Regions from separate parts of the Bilifractor sp. LCP19S3_H10 genome, predicted to be linked through region 3. Evidence: predicted binding sites of a transcription regulator. Region 3 holds the regulator's gene; each other region holds the start of a gene.

Region 1 (9,875 bases), on a different contig from region 3:
AAGCCCTGTTATAGCCAAGGCTGTCTGCGTCACTTGTAAGAGAAGATCCTGCGACATAAACATTGTGGGGCGCCTTGCGATCCTCCGAGCGGTAAAACCCGCCCGCAGTCATTCCATTGATGTCCTCCATGTTCTGAGAAGTGATCAGATCCTGTGCCTGCTGACTCCAGCCGTAATGAGAATAGACTGCCTCGTTATCCATCGCAAAATATACAAAATACGGGCGCGCACTTCTCACAGGTCCGATCTTCCCGATATTGGAAGGATCCTGGAACACCGCCATCAGACGTGTGATATTTCCCTCTACTTCAATTTCATACAAGAGGTCCGCCTGATTGATGCCGGATTGCGGAACCGCAGGCTGCAGATTATTGATCATGATCGCTATCGGTCTTCTGGACCCTGCAGCAGTATCTATCGGTTCTCCGGTCAGGTAACTGTACATCTGCCCTTCCGGAAGTGTACTCTCCGACTTCGGAGCTTCCGTCGGAGTCTCCTCAGGCGTCGAAGTCGGTGTCGCAGAAGGCGTAACCGTCGGAGTGCCGGTCGGTGATGGCGTAGCGGTGACCAGTGCTACCGAGTCATCAACAGTTTCCGCCCTCCCGCACCCTGCGGCAAGCCCCGCGCCAATCGTCAGACATAACAAAGCCATAATATATTTCTTTCTCAATCGTTCAAATCCCCCAATTCCTGTCTTTGTAAGGATATCCTCCATCTCTGCAAAGATATCCTGATGCCAGTGTTGATGCTGTTATCTCTGCACCGATACCTTTGCACGGACAGCCTCTGTACCAATGCTTCCTGCAGGCAGCTGCGTGCCGCGCACAGCCAATAGCCAACAGCCAACAGCCAACAGCCAACAGCCAACAGCCAACAGCCAACAGCCAACAGCCAACAGCCAACAGCCAACAGCCAACAGCCAACAATCACATTATAGTTCATCACGCATGATATGGCAAGTTGTTCAAAGGATTGCCGTGTCATTTATATTTTATTATGCGTTTTTACTATTTTCGTCGACTGTTTCGTACAAAAACAGATATTTACTCACCTCCAGTACTCCAACCCGGATACTTTTTTATGCTTCATCTTTATCAAGCTGAGAGGTGCAGTGCGGACATCTTGTAGCCTCAAGCGGAATCTCAGACTTGCAATACGGGCAGATCTTCGTGACCGGTTTTTCCTCTTCCTTCTGCTTTCCGACAAGTTTGTCGGCGCCCTCATGCATTTTGTTGATCGTTTTAATTACCAAGAACAGCACCAACGCGATGAGCAGGAAATTGATGACGGCAGCAATAAATGTGCCAAGTCCAAGCACCGGTGCATCCTTTCCGGCGCCCATCGTAATATTCCACTGATCAAAGCTGATGCCGCCTGTTATCACAGAGATCAACGGCATAATGATATTGTTCACCAGTGCATTTACAATGGCGGTAAAAGCACTGCCAATGATAATGCCGACCGCCATATCCATGACATTGCCGCGCGAAATAAACGCCTTAAATTCCTTCATAAATCCCTTCATTGATTCTTCCTCCTCTGGGCTGTACCAGTTTAAAGTATCTGTTTCTACCGGTGTTCTGCACGTACCGGCTTAATCTGATTATAATCAATTCTCCTGTGCCGCACAACGCAAAAATAAACTCCTGTGGCAAGGCCTCCGGGCCTTGCACACAGGAGTTTACGATTTCGATTATCTATCAGAGCTGCGGACCAGCGGAAACCAGAGCCTTACCTGCTTCGTTACCCTCATATTTTGCAAAGTTCTTGATGAATCTCGCCGCAAGATCCTTTGCCTTCTCATCCCAATCAGATGCAGAAGCATAGGTATCGCGAGGATCAAGAATGCTGCTGTCAACACCCGGAAGCTCTGTCGGTACCTCAAAATCAAAGTACGGGATCTTCTTTGTCGGTGCCTTCAGAACATCCCCGTTCAGGATGGCATCGATGATACCACGGGTATCCTTGATGGAGATACGTTTTCCGGTTCCGTTCCATCCGGTATTAACAAGATAAGCCTTTGCTCCGCTCTGCTCCATTCTCTTGACCAGTTCCTCTGCATATTTGGTCGGATGCAGTTCAAGGAATGCCTGTCCGAAGCACGCAGAGAAGGTCGGTGTCGGCTCAGTGATTCCACGCTCGGTTCCTGCAAGCTTTGCAGTGAATCCGGACAGGAAATAATATTTTGTCTGCTCCGGTGTCAGAATAGATACCGGCGGAAGAACTCCGAATGCATCGGCAGAAAGGAAGATGACATTCTGTGCTGCCGGGCCGTGAGAGATCGGCTTTACAATCTTCTCAATGTGATCGATCGGATAGGACACACGGGTGTTCTCTGTGACACTCTTGTCCGTGAAATCAATCTTTCCGTTCTTGTCTACCGTTACGTTCTCAAGAAGAGCATCTCTTCTGATTGCGTTATAGATATCCGGCTCAGAATCCTTGTCCAGGTTGATAACCTTTGCGTAGCATCCGCCCTCATAGTTGAATACTCCGTTGTCGTCCCAGCCGTGCTCATCATCACCGATCAGCAGACGCTTCGGATCAGTGGAAAGTGTGGTCTTGCCGGTTCCGGACAGGCCGAAGAATACAGCTGTGTTCTTGCCGTTCAGGTCTGTATTCGCGGAGCAATGCATGGATGCGATGCCCCTCAGCGGCATGAAGTAGTTCATCATAGAGAACATACCCTTCTTCATCTCTCCGCCGTACCAGGTATTGATAATAACCTGCTCCTTGGAGGTTACGTTGAAGACAACGGCTGTCTCGGAGTTCAGGCCAAGCTCTTTGTAATTCTCAACTTTTGCCTTGGATGCGTTGTAGACAACGAAATCCGGCTCAAAGTTTGCCTCTTCCTCAGCATTCGGCTTGATGAACATATTTCTTACGAAATGTGCCTGCCATGCAACTTCCATGATGAAACGAACAGCCATTCTGGTGTCCTTGTTCGCGCCGCAGAAACCATCAACGACATAGAGCTTCTTGTTGGAGAGCTCCTTCTTCGCGATTTCCTTAACCGCCTTCCATGCCTCAGGAGAAGCCGGATGGTTGTCATTCTTGTACTCGTCGGATGTCCACCATACTGTGTCCTTCGAGTTCTCATCCATAACGATGAATTTATCTTTAGGAGAACGTCCGGTGTAAATACCGGTCATAACATTAACCGCGCCGAGCTCAGTAACCTGACCCTTGTCATATCCGGTGAGTTCCGGCTTTGTCTCCTCCTCAAACAGCTTCTCATAGGATGGATTGTATACGATTTCTGTTGTTCCGGTAATGCCGTACTTTGTTAAATCTACGTTAGCCATTGAATTGCTTCCTCCTTTTACAGAAATACTCATGAATCACCTGGTATCTGGAAGTCATTCCCGGGTTTCCCGCATCTTCCGCATCTTCAGCAGAGCGGAACGATAAACAGCTCCTCCGATATCTGTGTGATCAAATATAACTGCGTAATCTTCTACGGAAATCATTTTACATGATTCCAACCTTAATGTCACCAACATTCGTCAAAACTGTGGATTTCGACAAAAATTTGTCAATTGTATCCTGAAAAATACATTTTTTCACAATGAATGCCTGCCGATTGCTAAAATGCAAGCAACACAGCAATTCTGAAGCTGACGGCTTCATCCATGTAACTGCCGCCTTTGAGAATACCTCTTTTCCTTCATAATCAGGAAGGAATCGGGCTGCCGGATTGTTCCTGTCCTCTCAGGATAATCTTCGGTCCTCCGGTATGCTCTACATATTCCTTTGTCACCACAACCTCACTGATGTTGTCATCCTTTGGGATCTCATACATGATATCCAGCATAAAATCCTCAATAATTGCCCGAAGCGCACGGGCACCGGTATCTTTATCAAGGGCCTTTTTCGCAATGGAATGCAGCGCACCGTCGTCAAAGACAAGCTTCACCCCGTCAAGCGCAAGAAGCTTCTCATATTGCTTCAGTATCGCGTTTCTGGGCTCACGAAGAATCTTAACGAGCATATCCTCGGTGAGGCTCTCGAGAGAGAAAATAATCGGAAGTCTTCCAAGGAACTCCGGGATCATTCCGAAGGCCCGGAGATCTTCATTCGTTACCTTCTGCAGAATATCAGGGTCCTCTTCATACCGGTCCTTCAGATCTGCCTGGAATCCCATGGACGATGTGCGGTTCAGGCGCTCCCGTATCACATCCTCGAGGTCCGGAAAGGCGCCGCCGCAGATAAAGAGAATGTTCTTCGTGTTCACCGTCTCAAGAGGAACCATGGCGTTCTTGCTTGTGGCCCCTACCGGAACCTCTACCTCACTTCCCTCAAGAAGCTTCAGAAGGCCCTGCTGAACTGCCTCGCCGCTCACATCTCTCTGACTGGTATTTTTCTTTTTGGCAATTTTGTCGATCTCATCGATGAAAATGATGCCGTGCTCCGCGCGGTCCACATCATTGTCTGCCGCCGCAAGAAGCTTCGACACAACGCTTTCGATATCATCTCCGATATATCCGGCCTCTGTCAGACTCGTGGCATCCGTAATGGCCAAGGGCACATCCAGCAGTTTTGCCAGCGTCTGAACCAGATAAGTCTTTCCGGACCCGGTCGGACCGATCATCAGCATATTTGATTTCTCGATCTCTGTCCCGTCCTTCATCTGCTCCGGAGTCTGAAGAATTCTCTTGTAGTGGTTATACACTGCAACAGACATCACCTTCTTTGCATGCTCCTGACCGATGACATATTCGTCCAGTTTTGCCTTAATGATATGTGGTCTCGGCACATCCTGCATTGTGAGCTTCTTTCTTGGTGTCTTCTGTTTTTCCTTCTTTTTATGGTCGCGGGCAGGCATGCCGAAACCAAGTCCGGACAAATCGATCATGCCGATGTTCGGCGGAAGCTTGCTCAGCATCTCATTCATTCCGGGATTCTGTATTGCCTCGAATCCCTTCTGCATGCAGTCCGTACAGATGTACATCCCGCCGGGCAGTTCGATCTGCTTCCCCGTGCTGCTTTCCGGACGATGACACATCATGCAGTAATGCCCGCTGTGACGCTTTTCTTCATCGTCCGTATCCTCTTCCCGCGTCTTCCATGTTCCGGCAGAAACGGATGAATTTTTTACGTCCCCATTTACCTCGTCCGGAGTTATTTCGTTCTGGCCCTTATCAGCCGCATCCCCTTCGTCCGCATTCTTCTCCCCGGAATCCGGCACTTCCCGAAAATCTCCGTCAATAATATCCTTATCGTCAATCATAATTATCCTCTCAGTATCCGAAAAATTGTCCAAAGATATCTCCGCTGTTGTCGTTTCCGCCCGGCTCTGTTCCCGGCATACCCGAAGAATTGTTATCCTGTCCCTGGTCCTGCGAATCCGGATTCTGAATGCTGCTGATCGCATCACTTGTCCCCAGAGTTACCTTCACCGTCTGTTCCTTATAGGAGCTCCCGCTCGCCCGCTGTATCACAACCGGAACTTCCTCACCCGAAGAATAATACTTCAGCCGGTTTTCCAATTTGGAATATGAAGTAACACTCTTGCCGTCAAATTTTGTGATCACATCTCCCTTCCGGATTCCCGCCTGATCCGCAGGTCCTCCGGATACCACAGACGTAACACAGACGCCCTCCGGCATGTTATAGATCTGTGAGTACTCGCTGGTGACATCTGCGCATGTGATTCCCAGATAGCCTCTCTCATCGTCATCCAGCCGTGTTCTGGTGTTCTCATTCATGAGATCCTCCAGAATCGGTTCCGCCTTTGCCATGGGGATTGCAAAACCCACATTATCTACAGAAGCCTGTGAGCCATTACCACTTCGCTTCGCCTCATTGATGCCGACCAGCTCTCCTTTCATATTCAGGAGCGCCCCTCCTGAATTTCCGGAGTTGATGGCAGCATCTGTCTGAATCAGACCGTCTGAATTGAATGTATTTGTGCCATCAGACAGCTGAAGCGACCGGTTAAGCGCACTGACATACCCGCTTGTCACCGACTGGCCGTATCCGAGCGCATTTCCGATAGCCACCACCTGCTGACCCAGAACAAGTTTATCAGAATCCCCGACGGTTGCCACACGGATCTGACCCATTGTATCATCCGAGATATCCGAGAGTTTTACCGCAACCACTGCAAGATCATGATCCTCGTCGAATCCCTTGATCTGTGCGGAAATAACCGACTCATCCACAAATCCCACGGATACCTGCGTCGCGCCTTCTATCACATGATTATTTGTAGCGATCAGAAGCTCCGAATCATTTTCTCCGATAATAACGCCCGTTCCGGCTCCCTGGACCTGATATTTCTGTGTGCCTCCGAAAAAGCTCTGCATTTCTTCTACGGACATGGTAGAAATCGTCACCAGCGACGGCATAGCGGCCGATGCGACCTCTGCGACCGACATCTCCTGATCCTTGCCTGTAGACGCAATATCCGGCGTAAGCGCTGTCCCGGAAGAAGCCGTGACATTTTCCGTCTCATCCGAAGCATCCTTGCCGGAATGGTTCGGGGTATCTGTGTTTTCTCCTGCCGATGCCGATGAATAGACCGGGTGGATCAGGTTTCCGACATAATTAACGCCGTAGGCAACCAGCCCCGCGATCAGGCCGAACACCACTGCCATGGCTGCAACCGTTGCCCAATGTCTGCCGCTGCGTCGCGGTCGTTTCACCCGGTGATCCTGGTCAAGATTTTTCCGTCCTTTCCGGTCCCTTCGACTGCTGCCAGCCGAATAATCAGAATAGTCATTTCTGCCTCGGCCGGACCAGGGATCTCCCCTGCCCTCCTCCTGATGAGCGTCGGCATCTTCTTCCGTTCTGTGCTGTTCTCCCTGTCCTTCTCCGTTTCCGGTATGGTCACTGTATCTCCAGTAATTTCCGTCACTTCCGCCGGACCAGGGATTATTTCCTTTCTGTTCCGATCCACCCTGCCGGAGTTTGGGGTTCACCCAGCTGTAGGTCGTCTTCGCTTCCGCATCCCGATTTCCGCTCTTTTCCTTTTGAGACGAATCTGGTGTTCCGGTGTTCTCTTCCGATGACGAAACGGAATTTCTATCGTTGTGTATATCACTCATATGCAAGCTCCTCCGTTCTCAACGCCAGTATAGCGTGAAAACCCATTAATATACGTATTTTACCTGTTATTTGTGTAGAATATGTGAAAACAGTAAGCAAAACTGCGGTAATCCTCTGTGCTGCGAACACATACCAGATGGCCCTACTGATGTAGGAAATATGTGTGAGGCAATCATCTGCGTGTCGCATCAGCATAGCTTATTTACATGGTCTGTCCTCCACTTTATGCCATATCGGCACAGATGAAGCCCCATGCACTTTGTCATGACATGCATGGCATAAGCTCCGCCTTATGCCATATCGGCACAGATGAGACTCGCCGCATGTGCAGAGAATGCCCCGGCAGCCGTTTCCATATGGCTTTCCGGGGCATTCTTGTCACCTTCTGCTATGCATTTCTCATATCCATGCGCATCTGGATAATAGTATCAGGGTAACAGTATCTGTATAATCGATACGATTGCCTTCCATTAAATGCTTACAATCGATACGGTCACCTTCCATTATCCGCTTATATCCGCTTCTCATGCCCACATCCAGCAGCATACCGTGCCATCGGCAGGCACCTTTACCTCTCCCGGAGAGGGACAGCCTCCGTTTCCTCCGAAAATACCTTTGCAACCGCATCCAGGGCCTCTTTCTCATCGCAGCCTCTGCAGCAAAGTACAACCTCATCTCCATCCTGCAGACCTGCCGCAAGCAGACTGAGTACACTTCTGGCATTTGCTGTGGAAAGACCCCCGTTGTATTCTAGAAGGATCTCGGATTGAAAACGGAGCGCCGTCTCGCTGATCCTGCCGGCGGGTCTCAGATGCAGCCCGTTTTTCCCTTTTATTACCATTGTTCTGCTGACCATTTCTGTTTCCTGCTGCATATATCTGCCTGGCACTTGCCGGAATGCTTTTCTCATGTGCTCATAACGGCTGCCTACGAACTGGTTCCGCCTTTATCACTCCCGGAAGAGGAGCTTGCTGTCGCCTTTTCCTTCAGATGTACCGGTATCGAAACCTCATCATCCAGCGATACTCCCGACGGAAGCACAAATGATATATTTACGGTATAATCGCCTGTATCCTTGCCCTTGAGATCGATGGAAGCCTTGATGTCTGACGTCTTCAGATCATCGATCACAGATCCCGCTCCGTTCAGCCGCACCTGTATGCTGGTCTGGTCATACGAGATCGTCAGATCCGGATCCAGGTTATTTGTAGCTATATCATCCACATCCAGCGTGAATTCCTTGGTTTCGTCCGAAAGAATCGTAACGGTTACCGTGACCGTACCTGCCGTGCTCGATGCCAGCCGCAGACCGTCCGGAAGCACGTCACTGAGTTCAACTTCCGCCGTAACATCCGAGGAGGCATCTGACACAGATACATACCCCTCCGGAATCGTGATAATATTCCCGTTTGCCGCAAGCTGGCTCAGTGCGTCGTCTGTTCCAACCACGGTAATTGTCTCCGGTGTCGTGCTCACAGCCGTTACGTTATATCCCTCGGCCGGTTCTCCGGAGTACTCAACCTTCATCCCGACACCGGATTGCTTCTTCCACAAATCTACATATACCGAAACATCCGGCACACCGCCATCGAACGTCAGATCATCCTGAACTGTCTCCTGGGACAGCGCTTCGCCGTTCTTGTCCATGATCTCGAGCTCTGCCTTTCGGTTTCCATCCTGCGTCATGCCTGTGACGTCGATCTTGGCGACCACGCTGTCAATCTCATTGATGATGGATTCCGGTCCGTTGATCACTATTTTCTCCGGATTCGGAGTCGCGATTCCCACCTCGTAGCTGGATCCCGGAACCGAACTTCCTGTGTCCACACTCACAGCGAATTCCTTGCTCGCGACATCTTCAATCGTAATCGGTATTGCCGTTCTGGACAGTGTCACATTTGAAGCCGAAATACCGGGAACCGTGACCGATAATGGAACCATGACAGGATCGCGGTCAAGATCAACAATCTGCGTCAGATCGGCCGTAACGGTGATATTGTCCGCGGAGATTTTCTTCAGCTCCGACCGGTTTCCCTTCACATATACGGTAACTGTCTTGTACTGATCCTCGATCATGTAGATCTGTTTTCCGTTTGAGATGTACGATTCATTCGCCACCGTAATGTGAACACTGTAAGACTCTGTCTCCACAGGATCATTGATGTCCACTACCGAGTACCAGATGACAATCGCTATCAGTAATGCCAGCAACTTGTATCCGATATTGGAACGCAGACTAGCTAGGATTCTTCGTATCACGGTTTCTGCGTCCCCCTTTCAGTATGCGGATTTTATCATTGTACAGCACCTGGACATCCTGCAGAACCTCGCGCAGCTGGCTCGGAGAAATCGCCGTGTGAAGCCGTCCATTCATGGCGTAGGATACGCTCCCGGTCTCCTCCGACACAATGATCGTCAGAGAATCTGTGATCTCGCTGATACCGACACCGGCACGGTGTCTGGTACCGAGTTTTTTGCTCAGCTCCATATTGTCAGAGAGCGGCAGATAACAGGTAGCTGCCGCAATCCGGTCATTCTGAATAATAACCGCGCCGTCATGAAGCGGGGTGTTATGTTCGAAAATATTAATCAGCAGCTGACCCGACACAATAGCGTCCAGACGAATACCGGTGCTGATATACTCATCCAGCAGCGTCTCCTTCTCGATAACGATCAGGGCGCCTGTCTTCACATCACCCATTTCAAAACAGGCCCTGACCAGCTCGTTTATCGTGTGGTTACTGAATCGCTTATTGTCCTCACCGGTTTTGCTGATGGAAAAAAAGGAGCGCAGTACGTTGCTGTGTCCCATCTGCTCCAGTACT
Region 2 (9,875 bases), on a different contig from region 3:
GACGGATCGGCAGCAGCGCCGACGGCAGGACTTCATTTTACAAAGGAACTGCTTCAGCAGATCCGGGACAAGGGCGTGAAGATTGCGCATGTGACGCTTCATGTCGGACTCGGCACCTTCCGTCCGGTAAAGGTAGAGGACGTCACGAAGCATCAGATGCATTCCGAGATGTATATTGTAGAGCCGGATCAGGCAAAAATCATCAATGATACGAAGGCAGCAGGAGGCCGGGTGATCTGTGTGGGCACAACCAGCTGCCGCACACTGGAATCCGCGACAGATGAGAATGGAATCCTTCAGCCGGGCAGCGCCTGGACCAGCATTTTTATCTATCCGGGCTATCAGTTCAAGATTATGGACGGACTGATCACGAATTTTCACCTCCCGGAATCCACACTGATCATGCTGGTGTCCGCGTTTGCGGGTAAGGATAATATTATGAATGCGTACCGCATCGCTGTGCAGGAAAAATATCGCTTCTTCAGCTTCGGGGATGCGATGCTTATAGAATAACAGCAAAATCTCATTATTTGCGGTTTGCGGCCACCTGTGGCCGTAAACACGATTAAGGGCGGCTGTTCTGCTTATGCAGAACAGCCGCCCGAGCTTATACAGTGACCGCAGCGATGCCCATGGCACCTTTTCCGCCGTGGCAGGAAATGGTGCAGCCGGTCATGACGTATTCAGTATTTTGAAATCCGTTCTCGACAGCGATTTCCTTCATACGATCCAAAACATCCTGAGCCAGTCCCTTTCCATACATCAGATACAGGGTATCCTTGCGGCAGTCATAACGGCTGAGAAAATCCCGATAGAACTTATCGACAATCTTGCGCATGGAACCCCGGTATTTCCTGGTTGCGATCAGGTGACCGGTGCTGTCAATCTCGATCAGCGGTTTCAGATTGAGGATGTTGGCGGCAATGTATGAGGCATTGGATACTCTTCCGCCGGCCCGCAGATATGCGAGTGTCGCCGGGATAAACTGGCACTCGATATGATCTGAGATAGAGCGGAGTTCATCCGCGAAGGCACTGTAATCCGTGATCTGTTCCCCGCGTTCCCGGATCAGACGGTATGCTTCCGATATGTAAGCGGTACAGCCTCCGGATACAGACTTTGTATCAATCAGATAGACATCCTGAAAACCCTCGTCATCAATGGCAAGCCGGGCGTGGTCATATGTGCTTGATGCGGCGGCAGAGTAAGCAAAGTGATAAATCACACATCCGGGATGTTCTTCCTGCAGCCTGTGGAAAAAGTCGATGTATTCACCCTCGTTTACCGCAGATGTTGTCGGAATTCTTCCGGTTTCGTCAAAATAGTCAAATACGCGGTCAATCGGAAAATGACCATCGTCAAATGACTCGCCGTTCATAATGACATGCATTGGAACGACATGAATCTGATATTTTTGCACAAGCGATTCCGGAAGATCCGATCCGCTTTCTGTTGATATGAGAATCTCTCTCATATATATTCTCCTGTCCAGCGCCATGAATTTGGGTTGTTGCAGACGCTTAAACTCAGTATATCCTTTTTCGAAAGAAATGAACAGTGCAAAGCAGGAATTTTCGCTGTTCTTGCTGTTCCGGTCAGACAGTTGTTGGAAAATTGTTCCGTTTGTGGTGCTTCGGCAGGGTTGTTCCATGAAGACTGCCCTTGAGGTGCGGCGGATAATGTGAAAAAACTGTCTTTTCTAACTGTGATTGGTAACCAATGCGAAATTATATACAGAACCGGATGTAAACGGAAAATGGAGGAGGCGAAGAAACAGAAAGACAATAGCGGGAAAAGAAAATAGCAGAAAAATAATTTACATTTGTCACAAAAATGGTAAAATACAGATAGGTTGTTAAAAAAATATCATAAAGCGCGGTCCCTGAAAATGGAAACAGAAAGGCGTCTGGAAGAGGAGGAATGGGCTGATGAATTACGATGAAAAGTACAAGGAGAAACTGGTAACCGCCGAGAAGGCAGCTTCGGTAATTAAAAGCGGCGACTGGGTTGATTACGGATGGTGTGTAGGAACAAATGTTGCTGTCGATAAAGCCCTGGCGAAGAGAATGCCTGAGCTTCATGACGTGAACATCCGCGGCGGCGTTCTCTGCCATGCTCCGGCTATCTTCGGAATTGAAAATCCGGCGGAACATTTTATCTGGAACAGCTGGCATATGAATCCGGTGGAGAGACATTCGGTATCCAAAGGGTTCTGCTTTTATACGCCGCTTCGTTATTCTGAGCTGCCGCGCCTCTACAGAGAGAGCACGATGCCGTTGAATGTGGCAATTTTTCAGGTATCGCCGATGGACAAACACGGCTACTTCAATTTCGGTCCCTGCGCGAGTCAGATGAGCGCTGTTGTGGAGACGGCAGATATCGTAATCGCAGAGGTGAACAAAAACATGCCGGTATGTCTCGGAACCCGGGATAATTACGTGCACATTGACCAGATCGATATGATCGTTGAGGGAGATGATCCTGCGATTGACGAGGTGCCGGCAGGCGGAGAGGCCAGTGATGTGGATAAGGCGGTCGCGGAGCTTGTGGTTCCGGAAATCTCGGACGGCGCCTGCCTGCAGCTGGGGATCGGCGGAATGCCGAACGCGATCGGCAAAATGATTGCGGAAAGTGACCTGAAGGATCTGGGTATTCACACGGAGATGTATGTGGATTCCTTCGTGGATATGGCAGAGGCGGGCAAAATTAACGGGTCAAAGAAGAACATTGACCGGGGGCTTCAGGTGTATGCTTTCGGCGCCGGCACCCGAAGGATGTACGATTATCTCGACGGAAATCCGGAATGTATGGCTGCCTCTGTCGGATATGTCAACGACATCGATACCATCGGCGCGATTGACAATTTTATCTCTATTAATAACGCTGTGGACATTGATCTCTACGGACAGGTTAACGCCGAGAGCGCAGGGATCAAAAATATTTCGGGAGCCGGCGGACAGCTCGACTTTGTACTTGGAGCGTATAAATCCAGGGGCGGAAAGAGCTTTATCTGCCTGTCGTCCGCGTACAAGGACAAAAAGACCGGGGAGATCAAGAGCCGGATCCGTCCGACGCTGACCCCGGGAAGCGTGGTTACAGATACCCGCGCGAACACGATGTATATCGTGACCGAGTATGGAAAGGTCTGCCTGAAGGGGCTCTCCATGTGGCAGAGAGCGGAACAGCTGATCAATATCGCGCATCCGAAGGTACGGGATGAACTGATCCGTGAGGCGGAGAAAATGAACATCTGGAGACGGTCCAATAAGAGATGACATGCGGCGGCGATGTCAAGGAAAAAACTATACAAGATTGCGATCCAAATTTAGCAAGTTTTTTCCAAAATAAAGATTGATAAATATTTGACAAAAAGGCGGAATAGGGGTATGATGATTACATCGTTAAGAAATAAACGAGCATTGTTCCGGCGGTCTGAATCAGAAGACGCGGTACAGCGTTCCGGCTTTTTCCTGACGGTGATTCATGAGGATATACATATTTCACGTACTATAATATTTATTTTTTAAGGAGGCTTTAATATGGCTGAGAAAATTGTTATTGCTGGCGCCTGCCGTACTGCGATCGGTAAGATGGGTGGAGAACTTAGCACAGTTCCGGTTGCTGATCTCGGAACAATTGTTATCAAAGAGGCTCTGAAGCGCTCCGGAGTACCGGCGGATAAGGTAGACATGGTATACATGGGATGTGTACTTCAGGCAGGACAGGGACAGAACGTTGCCCGTCAGGCATCTGTAAATGCGGGAATTCCGGTTGAGGTTCCGGCAATGACTCTTAATATTCTCTGCGGTTCCGGACTTGCGGCTGTCAACATGGCAGCAGACATGATCCGTGCGGGAGAGGCGGAAATCGTTGTTGCAGGCGGCATGGAGAGCATGTCCAAAGCTCCGTACCTTCTGCAGAACGGACGTTATGGATACAGAATGGGCGATGGAGCACTGATTGATTCCATGACGCATGACGCTCTTACCGATGCATTCAACAATTATCATATGGGAATCACAGCTGAGAATGTTGCCGAGAAATACGGCCTGACCAGAGAAGAGCTCGACGAGTTCTCCGCAAAATCTCAGCAGAAAGCCTGCAAGGCAATTGAAGAGGGCAAGTTCAAGGATGAGATCGTTCCGGTAGAGGTAAAGGGACGTAAGGGCAAGGTTACCATCGTTGATACCGATGAGGGACCGCGCCCGGGAACAACAGCAGAAGGACTTGCAAAGCTTCGCCCCGCTTTCAAGAAGGACGGAATTGTAACCGCGGGTAATGCTTCCGGAATTAATGACGGTGCGGCAGCAGTTGTAGTAATGACAGAATCCAAGGCAAAAGAGCTCGGTGTAAAGCCGATGGCTTCCTGGATCGCAGGCGCGCTCGGCGGCGTTGATCCGGCTATCATGGGCGTAGGACCGATCGTAGCTACCAGAAATCTGCTGAAGAAGACCGGAATGACCGTTGCGGACTTCGATCTGTACGAGGCAAATGAGGCATTTGCTACACAGTCTCTCGCAGTTGCCAAGGAACTCGGATTTGATCCGGAGAAGCTGAATGTAAACGGAGGAGCAATCGCTCTTGGACATCCGGTAGGATGCTCCGGAACAAGAATCCTTGTTACCCTGCTCTATGAGATGCAGAAGAGAAAAGCGAACAAAGGTCTTGCAACTCTTTGCATCGGCGGCGGCATGGGCTGCGCTACCGCGGTAGAGAGATACGAGGAGTAAACGGAAACTTATCAGGAGCTGAAACGGAGCTGTTTTTCCCTGCACAGGGAGAGCCGTTTCCGGCTCCTGAATCATATTGGATAAGAAAGGGTTTCTATCATGGCATATGTTACATATGAAACCGAAGGCGCGGTAGCAATTGCCACTATTGACCGCCCGAAGGCTCTGAATGCATTAAACAGCGAAGTTCTTGACGATCTGGAGAAGGTGATTGAGGGCATTGATCTTGATACCATCCGTTGCCTCATCATCACCGGTGCCGGCGATAAATCCTTCGTAGCCGGTGCGGATATCGGAGAGATGAGCACCCTGACAGCTGCCGAGGGAGAGGCTTTCGGCAAGAAGGGAAATGACCTGTTCCGCAAAATTGAGACGCTCCCGATTCCTGTCATTGCCGCGGTTAACGGATTTGCTCTGGGCGGCGGCAACGAGATCGCAATGAGCTGTGATTTCCGCATCTGCTCTGAGAATGCCGTATTCGGACAGCCGGAAGCCGGCCTTGGAATTACGCCGGGCTTTGGAGGCACACAGAGACTTGCTCGTCTGGTAGGACCGGGAATGGCAAAGCAGCTGATCTACACCGCAAGAAATATCAAGGCGGATGAGGCGTTCCGCATTGGTCTTGTCAACCAGGTGGTGCCGCAGGAAGAGCTGATGCCAACGGTGAAAAAAATTGCTTCCATTATCGCGGGCAACGCGCCGATCGCGGTAAGAGCATGCAAGAAAGCGGTCAACGAGGGCCTTCAGGAGAATATCGATGATGCACTTGTGATCGAGGAGAAGCTCTTCGGTTCCTGCTTCAATTCCGAGGATCAGAAGGAGGGAATGGCAAATTTCCTCCGCAAAAAGGATGATCCGAAGAAGGTAAAACACGTGGCATTCCAGAACAAGTAATCGTATAATACAGTACAGGTGTCCGGCACCGGTTTTTTCGCGTTCCGTAAGCCGGACACCAGATACTGTTTCCATCACTATAGAATAATCTATGCAGGAGGTACAGCAATGAAAGTTGGTATTATTGGCGCCGGCACAATGGGTTCCGGTATTGCACAGGCATTTGCACAGTGCGATGAAGTGGAGAAGGTTTATCTCTGTGATATCAAGCAGGAGTTCGCTGACGGCGGCTTCGCGAAGATCAAGAAGGGCCTCGATAAGAGAGTGGCGCGGGGAAAGATTGACCAGGCAACTGTTGATGGAATCCTTGGCAAGATCGAAACCGGACTGAACACAATCTGCACAGATGCTGATCTGATCGTAGAGGCGGCTCTTGAGAATATGGAAATCAAGAAAAACTGCTTCAAGGATCTTCAGGAGAACGTCGTAAAGAACCCGAACTGCATCTACGCGTCCAACACCTCTTCTCTGTCTATCACAGAGATCGGATCCGGACTTGCAAAACCGGTCATCGGAATGCATTTCTTCAATCCGGCTCCGGTTATGAAGCTGGTAGAGGTTATTGCCGGAATCAACACTCCTGCTGAGACCGTTGCCCGGGTCAAGGAGATTGCGGTTAAGCTCGGCAAGACTCCGGTAGAGGTTAATGAGGCAGCCGGATTCGTTGTAAACCGTATCCTTGTGCCGATGATCAATGAAGGAATCTGTGTATACGCTGCAGGCGTTTCTGATATTGAAGGCATTGATACCGCTATGAAGCTCGGATGCAACCATCCGATGGGACCGCTTGAGCTGGGAGATTATATCGGACTTGATATTGTACTTGCCATCATGGATGTCATTTACAAAGAGACCGGTGATTCCAAGTACCGCGCATGCCCGCTCCTTCGCAAGATGGTTCGCGGCAAACAGCTCGGAGTCAAGACCGGAATTGGATTCTATGATTACTCCAATGGCGGAAAGGTTCCGACCGACAAGAAGTAATCAAATCATAAAGCATACATTTTCCGGCAGCGGACCACTGCGTTCGTTTGCCGGATAAACGCGTGTCCTTTCAGGACACCTTCGAAAAGACGTCCGGCTCCGGTTTCCGGCGCTGCATCGAGTGGCTGTACAGACGTATCTGCCACCGGTTCACGCGTGCGGTTGCCCGTTTTGCTTTCCGGAAGAGATTATAATAACGTTTGGAGGTTAGACATGGATTTCACGTTAGATAAAAAACATGAAATGGCGAGATCTCTTTTCAGAGACTTCGCGCAGAATGAAGTAAAGCCTCTTGCGCAGGAGATCGATGAGGAAGAGAGATTTCCGCGCGAGACATTTGACAAGCTCGCAAAATACGGCTTTATGGGAATTACCGCTCCCAGAGAGTACGGCGGACAGGGCTGCGATGAACTGACATATGTGCTCTGTCTGGAAGAGATCGCAAAGGTCTGTGGAACGACTGCGGTTGCTCTTTCTGCTCATACTTCTCTGTGCATCGACCCGATCATGACCTTCGGTACCGAGGAGCAGAAGAAGAAATATATTCCGAAGCTCGCAAAAGGTGAGTGGCTTGGTGCCTTCGGTCTGACCGAGCCCGGCGCCGGAACAGATGCGCAGGGACAGCAGACAAAGGCAGTCCTTGACGGAGACGAGTGGGTTCTGAACGGCTCCAAGTGCTTCATCACAAACGGCAAGGAAGCGGATGTTTACATCATCATTGCGGTAACCGGAACGGTTGAGAAACGTGGCAGAAAGCAGAAAGAGATCTCCGCGTTCATCGTGGAAAAGGGAACGCCGGGCTTCACCTTCGGAACGAAGGAGAAGAAGATGGGTATCCGCGGATCCGCGACCTATGAGCTGATTTTCCAGGACTGCCGCATCCCGAAGGAGAACATCCTCGGCGCGAAGGGCAAGGGCTTCGGAATCGCCATGCACACGCTGGACGGCGGACGTATCGGAATCGCGACACAGGCTCTCGGCCTCGCGGAGGGCGCGCTGGATCTTACCGTAGCCTACACGAAGGAGAGAAAGCAGTTCGGACGTTCGATCGCACAGTTCCAGAACACACAGTTCCAGCTCGCAAATCTGAAGACAACCTGTGACGCTGCTCAGCTTCTGGTATATAAGGCAGCCTGCGCGAAGGACGCTGCCGGCTTCTCACCGGCATCCACTTACAGCGTAGAGGCTGCAGAGGCAAAGCTGTTTGCCGCAAAGGCCGCGATGGATGTCACGACAGAATGTGTACAGCTCCACGGCGGTTATGGTTATATCAGAGAGTATGACGTAGAGCGTATGATGCGTGACGCAAAGATCACCGAGATCTATGAGGGAACCGCAGAAGTTATGCGTATGGTTATTTCTGCAAATCTATTGAAATAAGCTCTTCGAAAACGCAGACAGGATCGTCACACGCGAAGCGTGTGTAAGAGACTGTATGCGGTTTACTGAAATAACAGGAGGAATATACCGTGAAGATAATTGTTTGTATTAAACAGGTACCGGATACCGCAGGCGGTGTCAAATTCAAACCGGATGGTACCTTGGACCGTGCGGCTATGCTTGCCATCATGAATCCGGACGACAAGGCCGGACTTGAGGCGGCACTGAGAATCAAGGACGAGACCGGAGCGGAGGTTACGGTCCTCACCATGGGACTTCCGAAGGCAGCTGATGTTCTTCGCGAGGCGATTGCGATGGGCGCGGACAAGGGCGTTCTTCTGACCGACAGGAAGCTCGGCGGAGCAGATACCTGGGCGACTTCCTCGACGCTTGCTGCCGGGATCCGCAAAATCGGAGAGTATGATCTGATCATCACCGGACGTCAGGCGATCGACGGCGATACCGCGCAGGTTGGACCGCAGATCGCCGAGCACCTCGGCATTCCGGTGATCTCCTATGCGCAGGCGATCAAGGTGAACGAGGCGGAGAAGACCGTAGAGGTTGAGCGTCAGTTCGACGACAGATATCATGTGCTGAAGGCAAAGATGCCCTGCCTGATCACAGCTCTTTCCGAGCTGAATCCTCCGCGCTACATGACTCCGGCGGGAATCTGGGATGCGGTTGACGCGGAAATCACCACTTACAATCGCGATGATCTGACTACACTGAAGGATGAGGACTGCGGTCTCGCTGGTTCTCCGACAAAGATCGCGAAGGCTTCCGACAAGGTACGCAAGGGAGCAGGCACCATGTTCAAGGATCTTGATCCGGATGCCGGTGCTGCTGTCATCTGCGAAGAACTGACAAAGAGACATTATATTTGATGAAGGCGGTGAGTAGAATGAGTTTAGAAGATTACAAGGGTGTATATATCTTTGCACAGCAGGTAGATAATCACATTGACAACATTGCCTTCGAGCTCCTCGGAAAGGCAAGAGACCTGGCAAAGCCTCTGAACACACAGGTTACCGCGGTCCTGATCGGATACCAGGTTGGAGACCTTGCGGACGAACTTGCCGAGTACGGCGCGGACAGGGTCATCGTTGTGGATGATCCGGAACTGAAGGAGTACCGCACGGAGCCTTACGCACACGCGCTGGCATCTGTCATCGAGAAGTACAAGCCGGAGATCATGCTGGTAGGCGCAACCGCGATCGGACGCGATCTCGGACCTACGGTATCGGCCCGTGTTCATACAGGACTTACCGCGGACTGCACCTCCCTCGATATCGGAGATTTCCCGCTTCAGCCGAAGCCGAATCAGGAGCAGAAGCACAATCAGCTGCTCATGACCCGTCCGGCATTCGGAGGCAACACCATTGCCACCATCGCATGCCCGGACAACAGACCGCAGATGTCGACCGTCCGTCCCGGCGTTATGGAGAAGATCACGCCGATCAAGGGCGCAAAGGCTGAGGTCATTAACTACAATCCGGGATTCACTCCGGATGACCGCTATGTCACAATCGAGAAGGTCGTGAAGAAGGTCAGCGAGACGGTAGATATCCAGAAGGCAAAGATTCTGGTATCCGGCGGCCGTGGTGTCGGAAGCCCGGAGAACTTCCAGATCCTCAGAGACCTGGCGGATGTTCTCGGCGGAGAGGTATCTTGCTCCCGTGCGGTAGTGGATAACGGCTGGGCACCGAAGGACCTGCAGGTCGGTCAGACCGGCAAGACCGTTCGTCCGAACATTTATTTCGCAATCGGTATTTCCGGAGCCATCCAGCATGTAGCTGGTATGGAGGAGTCCGACCTGATCATCGCGATCAACAAGGACGAATCCGCGCCGATCTTTGATGTGGCAGACATCGGAATCGTCGGAGATCT
Region 3 (9,875 bases):
CTGCGCAAAAGCACAGATAAAGATATACAATCCTGACAGCGAGGTTACCCTTCGAGTGACATCCGGAGAAGCTGTGTTTGCCATCAGGAAAATCACCAGATAGAGAAGCAGAAAAGGAAAAATATATGCGGTGATTCCAAAAAGGCCGAATGCCAGCGATGCCAGAGCGGATCCGACCGGACCGGCGAGACCGATACAGGAAAGAAACAGAAGAATGCTGATGCCGAGAGTCAGGAGAATCCCGACGTCACGTCTGATTTCTGTTTCACGCTTTGCCTTGGCTTTCGTGGAATAACCGGATGTCCGGTATTGTGATGCGGACCCGCCGGATGTTCTTCCGGAGGAACGCCGTCTGGAGGAACCCGTTCCTGAAGTGCCCTTTCCAGAGGAACTTCTTCCGTACGCGCTCCCTCCGGAGGATCTGCCCGACGAAACGGAAGTTCTGGATGATTTCAGCTTCCCCGTCGCTGAAGTCTTCCGGACTCTGCTTTTTGCGGAAACGCCGGACGCGGTTTCCTGTCTCCCCTTACTACGTGCCAATGATTACACTCCTCTTATCATTTGTCTCAGTGCAGGTATGCAATGATGGATAATACACCTGCCGCCAGACAATAAACTGCAAAAAAACGATTTAAATTTCTGTTCAATAACCGGATTGTATAACGGAGTACCAGGTATCCGACTGCTGCAGCGACAAGTATCCCTGCGATACACGGTCCAATGCCGACGGTCTTCCCGACAGATACCGGCGACGGCCCCTCAAGAATCAGTCCGCCCAGAATCGACGGAATGCTGATCAGCATGGCATACCGGATCGTGTATTTTCTGGAAAAACCAGCGAGACTGCATCCTGCCATGATCATGCCGATTCTGGACACCCCGGGAACCGCTGATATTCCCTGGAATGCGCCGATGATTAAGGCGTCGGAATACTTCGTGCCTTTCGGTTTCTTCTTCCGGTCATCCGAGAACGAGGATACCATCAGCATCAGTGCGGTAACCATAAATCCCATGGCGGTGATCAGAAGATTCCGGGCGCCGATTTCGGCGAAACGACGAAGAATCAGGGCAATCAGAAATGTCGGAATCATGGAAACCGCCATATACACCACAAGTCTGCGGTAAGCGGATTTCAGCATCGGACGGTATTCTCCATCCTCCGGATGTCCAAAGTTTTGTACATAGGTGATCAGATTGAATATGCCGTCCCGGATGAGACCGGTGAGCGCGTTCCACAGACGGAAAAGATCATCCTTCAGAACGAGGCATACCGCTGCCAGAGTTCCGATATGCATCAGCGTCAGAAACTTCAGCGAAAGCCCGGTGCTGATTCCCATAAAACTGCCGGCCAGCACCAGATGTCCGGAGCTGCTGACAGGAAGAAAGGATGCAATACCCTGAATGCACCCCAGAATCATCGCCTGTAGAATAGACATCGTTTACTCCTTATTTGTTCAGAGTTATAAGAAACCGGTCCGAAAAAATCTGCAGGTCGGGACCGGTTTGTGATCATATCAGTTCAATTACTCCTCGTCGAGCTCTCCGTCGAGGTTAGTGTACACATTCTGAACGTCATCGCTTTCATCCAGAAGATCCAGAATCCTCTGAAGCATCTTGCGGTCATTCTCATCCGTCAGCGCGGTCTTTGTCTGCGGCAGCATGACGACATCCGCCTCAGACATGATAATGCCCTTCTTCTCAAGAGCTTCCCGAACCGCAGAGAAATCATTCGGAGCAGTCAGGATCTCATAGTAATCTTCCTCTTCATTGAAATCTTCCGCGCCGCAGTCAAGAGCGAGCATCATAAGATCATCTGCGGAACCATCATAATCCTCTTTGCTGACAATGATCTGTCCCTTCTCATCAAACATAAAGGAAACACATCCGGGTGTTCCGACATTTCCGTTTCCCTTTGAAAATGCGCTTCTGACATCTGCTGCCGTGCGGTTCTTATTGTCTGTAAGTGTCTGGACAATTACGGCAACTCCGCCGGGACCGTAGCCTTCATAGGTGATGTGCTCATAGTTGTCCGCGTTCGCGGCACCTGCAGCCTTTTCAATACCGCGCTTAATGGTATCGTTCGGCATGTTGTTGGCCTTGGCTTTTGCGATTACATCACGAAGCTTGCTGTTGTTGTCCGGATCCGGTCCGCCCTCTTTCACGGCAATCACGATTTCACGGCCGATGATGGTAAAAATCTTACCCTTAGCCGCGTCGTTCTTCTCCTTCTTGTGCTTGATGTTCGCAAACTTTGAATGTCCTGACATAAAATTTCACTCCTCATTAAATTGTAAATAGTATATGAATTCAGCGCCGGATACGGTAACCGGCCATACTGTATACAACACCACAAGCTGTATACAAAGTCCGGCGGTTTTCATAACTCGCGCTAATTTTAACATTACTTTAAAAATATATCACTGAATGGATGGATCGTCAACCGGCTGCAAAGAGAGTCAAGGCGGCTGCAAAGAGAGTCAAATCGGCTCAAAGCAGATACAAAGAGAGTCAAAGCAGCAAAGAAGCAGAAAATTTCAGAGCTCTGTCTCCCTTTGAGGTGACAGCGGAAAAGGCGCGGCGCCGGTTCATCAGAGAAATTCGTGGATGAATTCGAGAATGTTTCCGGCAGTCGCGGAGGCCTCTGAATATTTCTCGGATGCCCGCTCTCCGCATTTTCCGTGAATGTAGACTCCGAGTGCGGCAGCGACACCGGTATAATCTCCGTGCTGCGCGGTCAGACCGGCAATGATTCCGGTCAGGACATCTCCGCTCCCGGCTGTGGAAAGTGCGCTGTTGCCGGACCGGTTCAGGAAGCAGCTGCCATTCGGGAGCGCTGTGATGGTTGCGGCGTCCTTCAGAACCACCGTATTGCGGACCTCCTCGGCAGCATGCCTTGCGATGCTGACGGCAGATGACTTGATATCCGAAGGTGCGATGCCGGTCAGACGGCTCATTTCACCAACGTGTGGTGTGAAAACGGAGGGAAAGCGGATTTCCCGAAGGAGGTCGCTGTGCGCCGCGATGAGATTCAGCGCGTCAGCGTCAAAAACTGCAGGTATTTTTCTTTCCTGATTCAGACGAAGGAATTCCCGCATAAGAGAAAGCGCCGTATCGCCGGTTCCAAGTCCGGGACCGATCAGTACAGTATCCGCCCATTTCATATCCGCTGCAAGCTGTGGAAAGTCTTTTGCACCATCCCGGTATGTGGAAATGAGAGCTTCCGGGAACATTGCGCAGATCGGAGTGCGGTTATTTTCTTCTGTAAAGATTTTCACCATTCCGACACCGGTCAGAAGTGCGGCCTTTGCGGAAAGATATGCCGCCCCGCAGATATTCCGTGATCCGGCGATGACGAGGATCTTCCGGAAGGTTCCCTTGTTTCCGGATTCATCACGCTTCGGGAGATAATCAAGATCACTGTGTTCGATGGTATACAGCTGGCAGGCTTTTGTGATCTTTCTGGAAAGCGGAATGCCGATTTGCTTTACCTTGACCTTTCCGGCACAGGCTGCTCCGGGATAGATGTAGAGCCCGGCCTTTCCGGTTGTGAAGGTGACGGTGAGATCCGCCCGGACAGCCGTCCCCATGATCATGCCGGAGTCGGTGTTGACACCGGACGGCATATCGACAGCGGCGACAGGAAGCTCGGAATGATTGATCCGGTCAATGAGTTCGGCATAGATTCCGGTGATGTCACGCTTGAGTCCGATTCCAAAGAGAGCGTCTATGATAAGAGAATAATCCTCCGGATGGAAATCCGCCAGCTCCTCGCCAGGCGTCCTGCGTGCGCGGATGACCGGAATCGGAAAACCCTCGATGATGTGAAGCTGCTGTTTCAGCTGTTCGCTGAATTTTTCCTCCGGTCCGGCAAGAAAAACCGTGCAGCTGTATCCTTCCTCGCAGAGAATGCGGGCAACGGCGACTCCGTCTCCGCCGTTGTTTCCCGTTCCGCAGACGACGAGGACCCGATCCATATCATACTGCCGTTTTTCAATTTCTGATGCACAGGCAAGTGCCGCCCGCTCCATGAGGACCATGGAAGGCATCCCCGCCGCGACAGCGCTTCGGTCTGCGTCCTGATGCTGCCTTGCACTCAAGATCAGTTTCATTCTGTATCCTCCCTTTCTGCTGAAGGACAGCGCAATTCATGAGATCCAATAACCGTTCTCTTCTCTGCCCCAATTTATGTGATCCGATAATGTTTCTCTTTTCTGTTCCAAAAAGAGCCCCCATCTACGCGAGGGGCTCTTGTATCGTCTTGTATCGGCAGGTGTCTACTTCTCTTCGAGTGTCTTGAGGTTGTAGGACAGCCGCATCAGACTTTCGGACAGATGAACATTCTGAACAGCCACATTCTTCGGCACCACAAGGTTCAGATCGGTGTGCGCAAAATTCCAGATGGCGTGAATGCCGTTCTCGATCAACATCTTGCTCACCTCAATGGCATACTCCTTCGGAAGCGTCAGCGTCGCGATTTCGACATCATTCTCCCGGAGAAAGGCCGGAATCTCTTCCGTCATACGGATTGGAACACCGCGGATGACCTTGCCCTTCAATTCGGGATTATTGTCGAAGAGCCCGATGATACGGAAACTGTTCTTCTCAAAGTTCGTGTAATTCGCGAGAGCCTGTCCCAGATGCCCGACACCGATAATAATAATATTGTGTATGCGGTCCAGTCCGAGAATTTTGGCAATCTCCTCCCGAAGATACTGCACATTATAACCGTAGCCCTGCTGCCCGAAACCGCCGAAATTATTCAGATCCTGCCGGATCTGAGAGGCGGTCACCTTCATCTGCTGACTGAGTTCACCGGAAGAAATCCGCTCAACGCCGGCCTCCTGCAGTTCACCGAGATACCGGTAATAACGGGGCAGCCTCTTGATAACGGCTTTCGAAATCTCTTTCTGACTCATATAAGAAAACCTCCTTGAAGCTACTACCATTATATGTAATTGTCTAATTTTTGTCAAAGTATTTCTCTTTTTCCTGCCGCCCTTGCTTTGTCGGTTTTTTTCGGTATAATTGGAAGGTAAATGCTCCGCCAGAGAGGCGGCGGGGCGCAAACAGGAAAAGCTACGAATGTGTGAGGTGGACAGATATGATTCTCTCCTGTCAGAATATCAGCAAGACATTTGGATCAGAGGAAATCCTGAAGGATATTTCCTTTCATATTGAAGAAAGGGACAAGGCCGCTCTGATCGGTGTGAACGGAGCGGGCAAATCGACGCTGCTCCGGATCATTACCGGGGCTCTCAGCCCGGACACCGGAGAAGTCACCGTCACGCACGGCAAGACCATGGGATATCTGGCACAGTACCAGGACATGGAATCAGACGAGACGATCTACCAGGAGGTCCGGAAGGCAAAGCAGGACATCCTTGATATGGAGCAGCGCCTGCGGGAGATGGAGCGCCGGATGGACACGGTCACGGGCGAAGAGGCCGTTTCGCTGATGAATCGCTATACAGAGCTGATGCATGAGTTTGAGCTTCAGAACGGATATGCGGCGGAGAGCGAGATCACAGGCGTCCTGAAGGGACTCGGATTTGAGGAAAAAGATTTTGACCGCCGTCTGGGCTCCCTCTCCGGCGGTCAGAAGACACGGGTCGTTCTGGGAAAGCTCCTGCTGACAAAGCCGGATATCCTGCTTCTCGATGAGCCGACCAACCACCTGGATCTCTCCTCCATCGAGTGGCTGGAGAATTTTCTTATCAATTATCCGGGAACTGTGCTCATCGTCTCTCATGACCGGTATTTCCTGAACCGCATCGTCACGCGGGTTATCGAGATCGAAAACGGAAGATCCATGAGCTTCGAGGGAAACTACAACGAATACAGCCGGAAGAAATCGATCGTGCGCAAGGCACAGTACAACGCGTGGGCGAAGCAGCAGGCTGAAATCCGTCATCAGGAAGCGGTCATCACGAAGCTGAAACAGTTTAACCGGGAGAAGTCCATCAAGCGCGCGGAATCCAGAGAAAAAATGCTCGATAAAATGGAGGTACTGGAAAAACCGCAGGAAGTCAGCGCGGATATGCGCATTGAGCTGAAGCCGAGGACGGAAAGCGGCAAGGATGTGCTCACTGTGACCGGTCTGTCCAAGTCTTTTCCGGGGCTCCTTCTCTTCCGGAATCAGTCCTTTGAGATCAAGCGTGGAGAACGGGTCGCAATCATCGGTGACAACGGAACCGGAAAGTCCACGATTCTGAAGATGATCAACGGCCTTCTGACACCGGATGAGGGAAAAATCGCACTCGGTTCCAAGGTCCATATCGGGTATTACGATCAGGAGCAGCAGCTGCTTGACCCGGAGAAGACGATTTTTCAGCAGATCGCAGACGACTACCCCTCTCTGACCGAAACAGAGATCCGCAATGTCCTCGCTGCCTTCCTGTTTACCGGCGATGATGTGTACAAAAAGATCTCTTCGATCAGCGGCGGCGAGCGCGGGCGTGTATCCCTGGCAAGACTGATGCTCTCGGAGGCAAATTTTCTGATTCTGGACGAGCCGACGAACCACCTGGACATCATCTCCAAGGAGATACTGGAAGATGCCCTGAATGAGTATACCGGAACGGTGCTCTATGTGAGCCACGACCGTTATTTCATCAATCAGACGGCGACCCGCATTCTGGAGCTGACCAATCATACTCTGGTCAACTATATCGGCAACTACGATTATTACATGGAGAAAAAAGAAGAGCTGACGCGTGCCTATGCTTCCTCTCCCGCGTCTGACGGCGCGGGAGGAAAGAATTCCGGCGCGGCAGGGACAGCGTCTCTCTCCTCTTCCGGCTCCGAATCAGGAGTCTGCGGATCAGCGCCGGCCGGACAGACCGCCGCAGATGGAAATCCTGCGGCAGCCACGGATTCCTCCGGCTCCGGAAAACTGGACTGGAAAGCACAGAAGGAAGAACAGGCGAGACTTCGGAAAAAGGAAAACCGGATCCGTAAAATTGAAGAGGAAATCGAGAAACTGGAGGCGAGGAACAAGGAAATCGACGAAGAATTTCTGAAACCGGAGACCGGAACGGACCTGCAGAAATGCCAGGAGCTCGCGAAGGAACAGAACGCGAACAACGACAGGCTTCAGGAACTCTATGAAGACTGGGAGACAGCTTCCGACGAAGAATGACCGGAATGAATCCTATAATGGCCGGAATGAAAATATGATTGTAAAATACAGGAACAGCCGCTGTGCAGAGCTCTGCACAGCGGCTGTTCCTGTATTTTCCGTGTAAGTATTTACAGCATGGAGTCCAGTGTGTCGCGGATGGCGAGGATGAAATCCTCGGAATTCAGCGTCTTCACATTCGGAAGTGTTGTGATTCTCGCGAGATCTCCGGTCATTTTTCCGGACTCAATGGTGGTGATGGTGGCCTTCTCAAGCTTATCCGCAAAATCAACAAGCTCCGGGAGCTTGTCCAGCTCTCCCCGTTTGCGAAGAGCGCCGCTCCATGCGAAGATAGTGGCTACGGAGTTCGTCGAAGTCTCCTCGCCGCGCAGATGCTTGTAATAATGTCTCTGAACGGTTCCGTGAGCAGCCTCGTACTCAAAATATCCGTGCGGGGATACCAGAACAGAGGTCATCATCGCGAGGGAACCGAAGGCGGAGGACAGCATATCACTCATGACATCTCCGTCGTAGTTTTTGCAGGCCCAGATGAATCCGCCCTCCGATTTCATGATTCGGGCAACCGCGTCATCGATCAGTGTATAGAAGTAGGTGATGCCGCAGGCCTCAAATTTTTCCTTGTAGTCGTTGTCATAGATCTCCTGGAAGATATCCTTGAAGCGGTGATCATAGGTCTTGGAAATCGTGTCCTTTGTGGCAAACCAGAGATCTTCCTTTCTGGAGAGGGCAAAATCAAAGCAGCTTCTGGCAAAGCTGGTGATGGAATCATCCAGGTTATGTGTGCCCTGTACGACACCCGGTCCGTCAAACTTGTGAACCAGCTCTGTCTTCGTGATTTCACCGTCGTCGGAGGTATACACCAGTTCAACCTTACCTGCCTTCGGAACACGGATCTCTACGTTGCGGTAGACATCTCCGTAAGCGTGACGGGCGATGGTGATCGGCTTTTTCCAGCAGCGGACTACCGGTTCAATTCCCTTTACGATAATCGGTGTGCGGAACACGGTGCCGTCCAGCATGGCACGGATGGTTCCGTTCGGGCTCTTCCACATCTCCTTGAGATTGTATTCCTTCACGCGCGCGGCATTCGGCGTGATGGTCGCGCATTTTACGGCGACGCCGTATTTTTTTGTCGCCTCAGCGGAATCTCTGGTGACCTGGTCGTTCGTCTCATCGCGGTGCTTCAGCCCGAGGTCATAGTACTCGGTCTTGAGATCGATATACGGAGTGAGCAGATCATCTTTGATCATCTGCCACAGGATCCGGGTCATCTCATCTCCGTCCATTTCAACGAGAGGCGTCTTCATCTGAATTTTTCCCATTATTTTGTACCTGCCTTCTATTTCGGATTCTTTCGCGATATTCTGCGGGGTGCATCCTGCGCGTTCCGTTTACACGGCATGTCGCGGGATGCGTATTCTGTGCGTTCAGTTCATGCGGTATCCGGATAGATGCGTGCGCTGAATCCGGTTTCGCATCCCTCTTGCCTGTGTCTGTGCTGGAATCATCGTCCATGAAGATTCCTGACGGATCCTTCGTTATTACATGGACTTGATACGATCAATCGCCTCCACGGTCTTCTCATAGGTGCCGAATGCCGTCAGACGGAAGAAGTGTTCGCCGCTCGGACCGAATCCGGAACCTGGTGTTCCGACGACATGAACATCTTCGAGAAGATGATCGAAGAAATCCCAGGAGGTCATGTTGTCCGGGGTCTTGAGCCAGATGTACGGAGCGTTCACTCCGCCGTATACAGTGTATCCGGCATCCTTCAGTCCGTCATAGATGACACGGGCGTTTTTCTGATAATAGCTCACCTGTGCGCGGATTTCCTTCTGCCCTTCCGGTGTGAAGACGACTGCGCCGGCCTTCTGAATGATGTAGGGAGCGCCGTTGTACTTGGTGCCGTGGCGTCTTGCCCAGAGATCGTGGAGAGAAACGCCGTCCGCGTCACGGAGATCCTTCGGAACAACGGTGAAGCCGAGACGTACGCCGGTGAAACCGGCATTTTTGGAGAAACTGCGGATTTCGATGGCACAGGTCCTCGCTCCCTCACACTCATAGATCGAATGGGGAACATCCTTCTCTGTAATGTATGCCTCATAGGCGGCATCGTAGAGGATGACGGCTCCGATCCGGTTTGCGTAATCCACCCACTCCTGAAGCTGATCCTTGCTGATGGTCATTCCGGTCGGGTTGTTCGGATAGCAGAGGTAGATGATATCCGGATTTTCCTTCGGAAATTCCGGTGTGAAATTGTTGGCTTCGGTACAGGGCATATAGATGAAATTGGAGTATCTCTGCTCGGAAGGAATCCACTCGCCGGAGCGGCCTGCCATGACGTTGGAATCCACATATACCGGGTAAACCGGATCGCAGACGGCAACCTTCGCGTCCTCACTGAAAATCTCCTGAATGTTTCCGGAATCGCTCTTGGCTCCGTCCGACACAAAGATTTCATCCGCGCTGATCTCGCATCCTCTTCCCTTGTACTCATCAGCAATCGCGTCCCGGAGGAAAGCATATCCGAGATCCGGAGCGTAACCGTGGAAGGTCTCCTTTTTGCCCATTTCATCTACAGCCTTGTGAAGCTCGTCGATAATGACCGGAGCAAGAGGCTGTGTGACATCGCCGATCCCGAGACGGATGATATTCGCGTCCGGGTTGGCCTCGGTATAAGCCGCGACCTTCTTCGCGATGGTGGAAAAAAGATAGCTTCCCTGAAGTCGGAGGTAAT

The links. Region 3 encodes Rex, which represses fermentation and respiration genes when NADH is low (regulators of the CRP and FNR family bind a similar motif). Its sites were predicted from a motif close to ATTGTTAANTANTTAACAAT; they were not measured.
Region 1: a site for Rex is predicted at 3,521-3,540, ahead of pckA (phosphoenolpyruvate carboxykinase (ATP)). Genes of this name have one in related genera too.
Region 2: a site for Rex is predicted at 3,351-3,370, ahead of ACTQZS_RS04465 (acetyl-CoA C-acetyltransferase). Genes of this name have one in related genera too.

Annotation. Positions count from the first base shown of each region.
Region 1 is NZ_JBQKFT010000015.1:29,423-39,297, forward strand. Features, by position in the region: gene ACTQZS_RS11470 (DUF3048 domain-containing protein) at 1-670, opposite strand, end outside; gene mscL (large conductance mechanosensitive channel protein MscL) at 1,079-1,525, opposite strand; gene pckA (phosphoenolpyruvate carboxykinase (ATP)) at 1,701-3,305, opposite strand; gene clpX (ATP-dependent Clp protease ATP-binding subunit ClpX) at 3,674-5,230, opposite strand; gene ACTQZS_RS11490 (trypsin-like peptidase domain-containing protein) at 5,241-7,049, opposite strand; gene ACTQZS_RS11495 (HPr family phosphocarrier protein) at 7,619-7,906, opposite strand; gene ACTQZS_RS11500 (CdaR family protein) at 7,978-9,309, opposite strand; gene cdaA (diadenylate cyclase CdaA) at 9,287-9,875, opposite strand, start outside.
Region 2 is NZ_JBQKFT010000004.1:33,655-43,529, reverse strand. Features, by position in the region: gene queA (tRNA preQ1(34) S-adenosylmethionine ribosyltransferase-isomerase QueA) at 1-513, shown strand, start outside; gene ACTQZS_RS04475 (DegV family protein) at 608-1,474, opposite strand; gene ACTQZS_RS04470 (butyryl-CoA:acetate CoA-transferase) at 1,929-3,275, shown strand; gene ACTQZS_RS04465 (acetyl-CoA C-acetyltransferase) at 3,540-4,730, shown strand; gene ACTQZS_RS04460 (enoyl-CoA hydratase-related protein) at 4,830-5,624, shown strand; gene ACTQZS_RS04455 (3-hydroxyacyl-CoA dehydrogenase NAD-binding domain-containing protein) at 5,733-6,608, shown strand; gene ACTQZS_RS04450 (acyl-CoA dehydrogenase) at 6,822-7,988, shown strand; gene ACTQZS_RS04445 (electron transfer flavoprotein subunit beta/FixA family protein) at 8,078-8,872, shown strand; gene ACTQZS_RS04440 (electron transfer flavoprotein subunit alpha/FixB family protein) at 8,890-9,875, shown strand, end outside.
Region 3 is NZ_JBQKFT010000002.1:36,753-46,627, reverse strand. Features, by position in the region: gene ACTQZS_RS02090 (DNA translocase FtsK 4TM domain-containing protein) at 1-540, opposite strand, end outside; gene ACTQZS_RS02085 (undecaprenyl-diphosphate phosphatase) at 567-1,436, opposite strand; gene ACTQZS_RS02080 (YebC/PmpR family DNA-binding transcriptional regulator) at 1,524-2,267, opposite strand; gene ACTQZS_RS02075 (NAD(P)H-hydrate dehydratase) at 2,589-4,109, opposite strand; gene ACTQZS_RS02070 (redox-sensing transcriptional repressor Rex) at 4,275-4,916, opposite strand; gene ACTQZS_RS02065 (ABC-F family ATP-binding cassette domain-containing protein) at 5,102-7,138, shown strand; gene ACTQZS_RS02060 (NADP-dependent isocitrate dehydrogenase) at 7,249-8,460, opposite strand; gene ACTQZS_RS02055 (LL-diaminopimelate aminotransferase) at 8,680-9,875, opposite strand, start outside.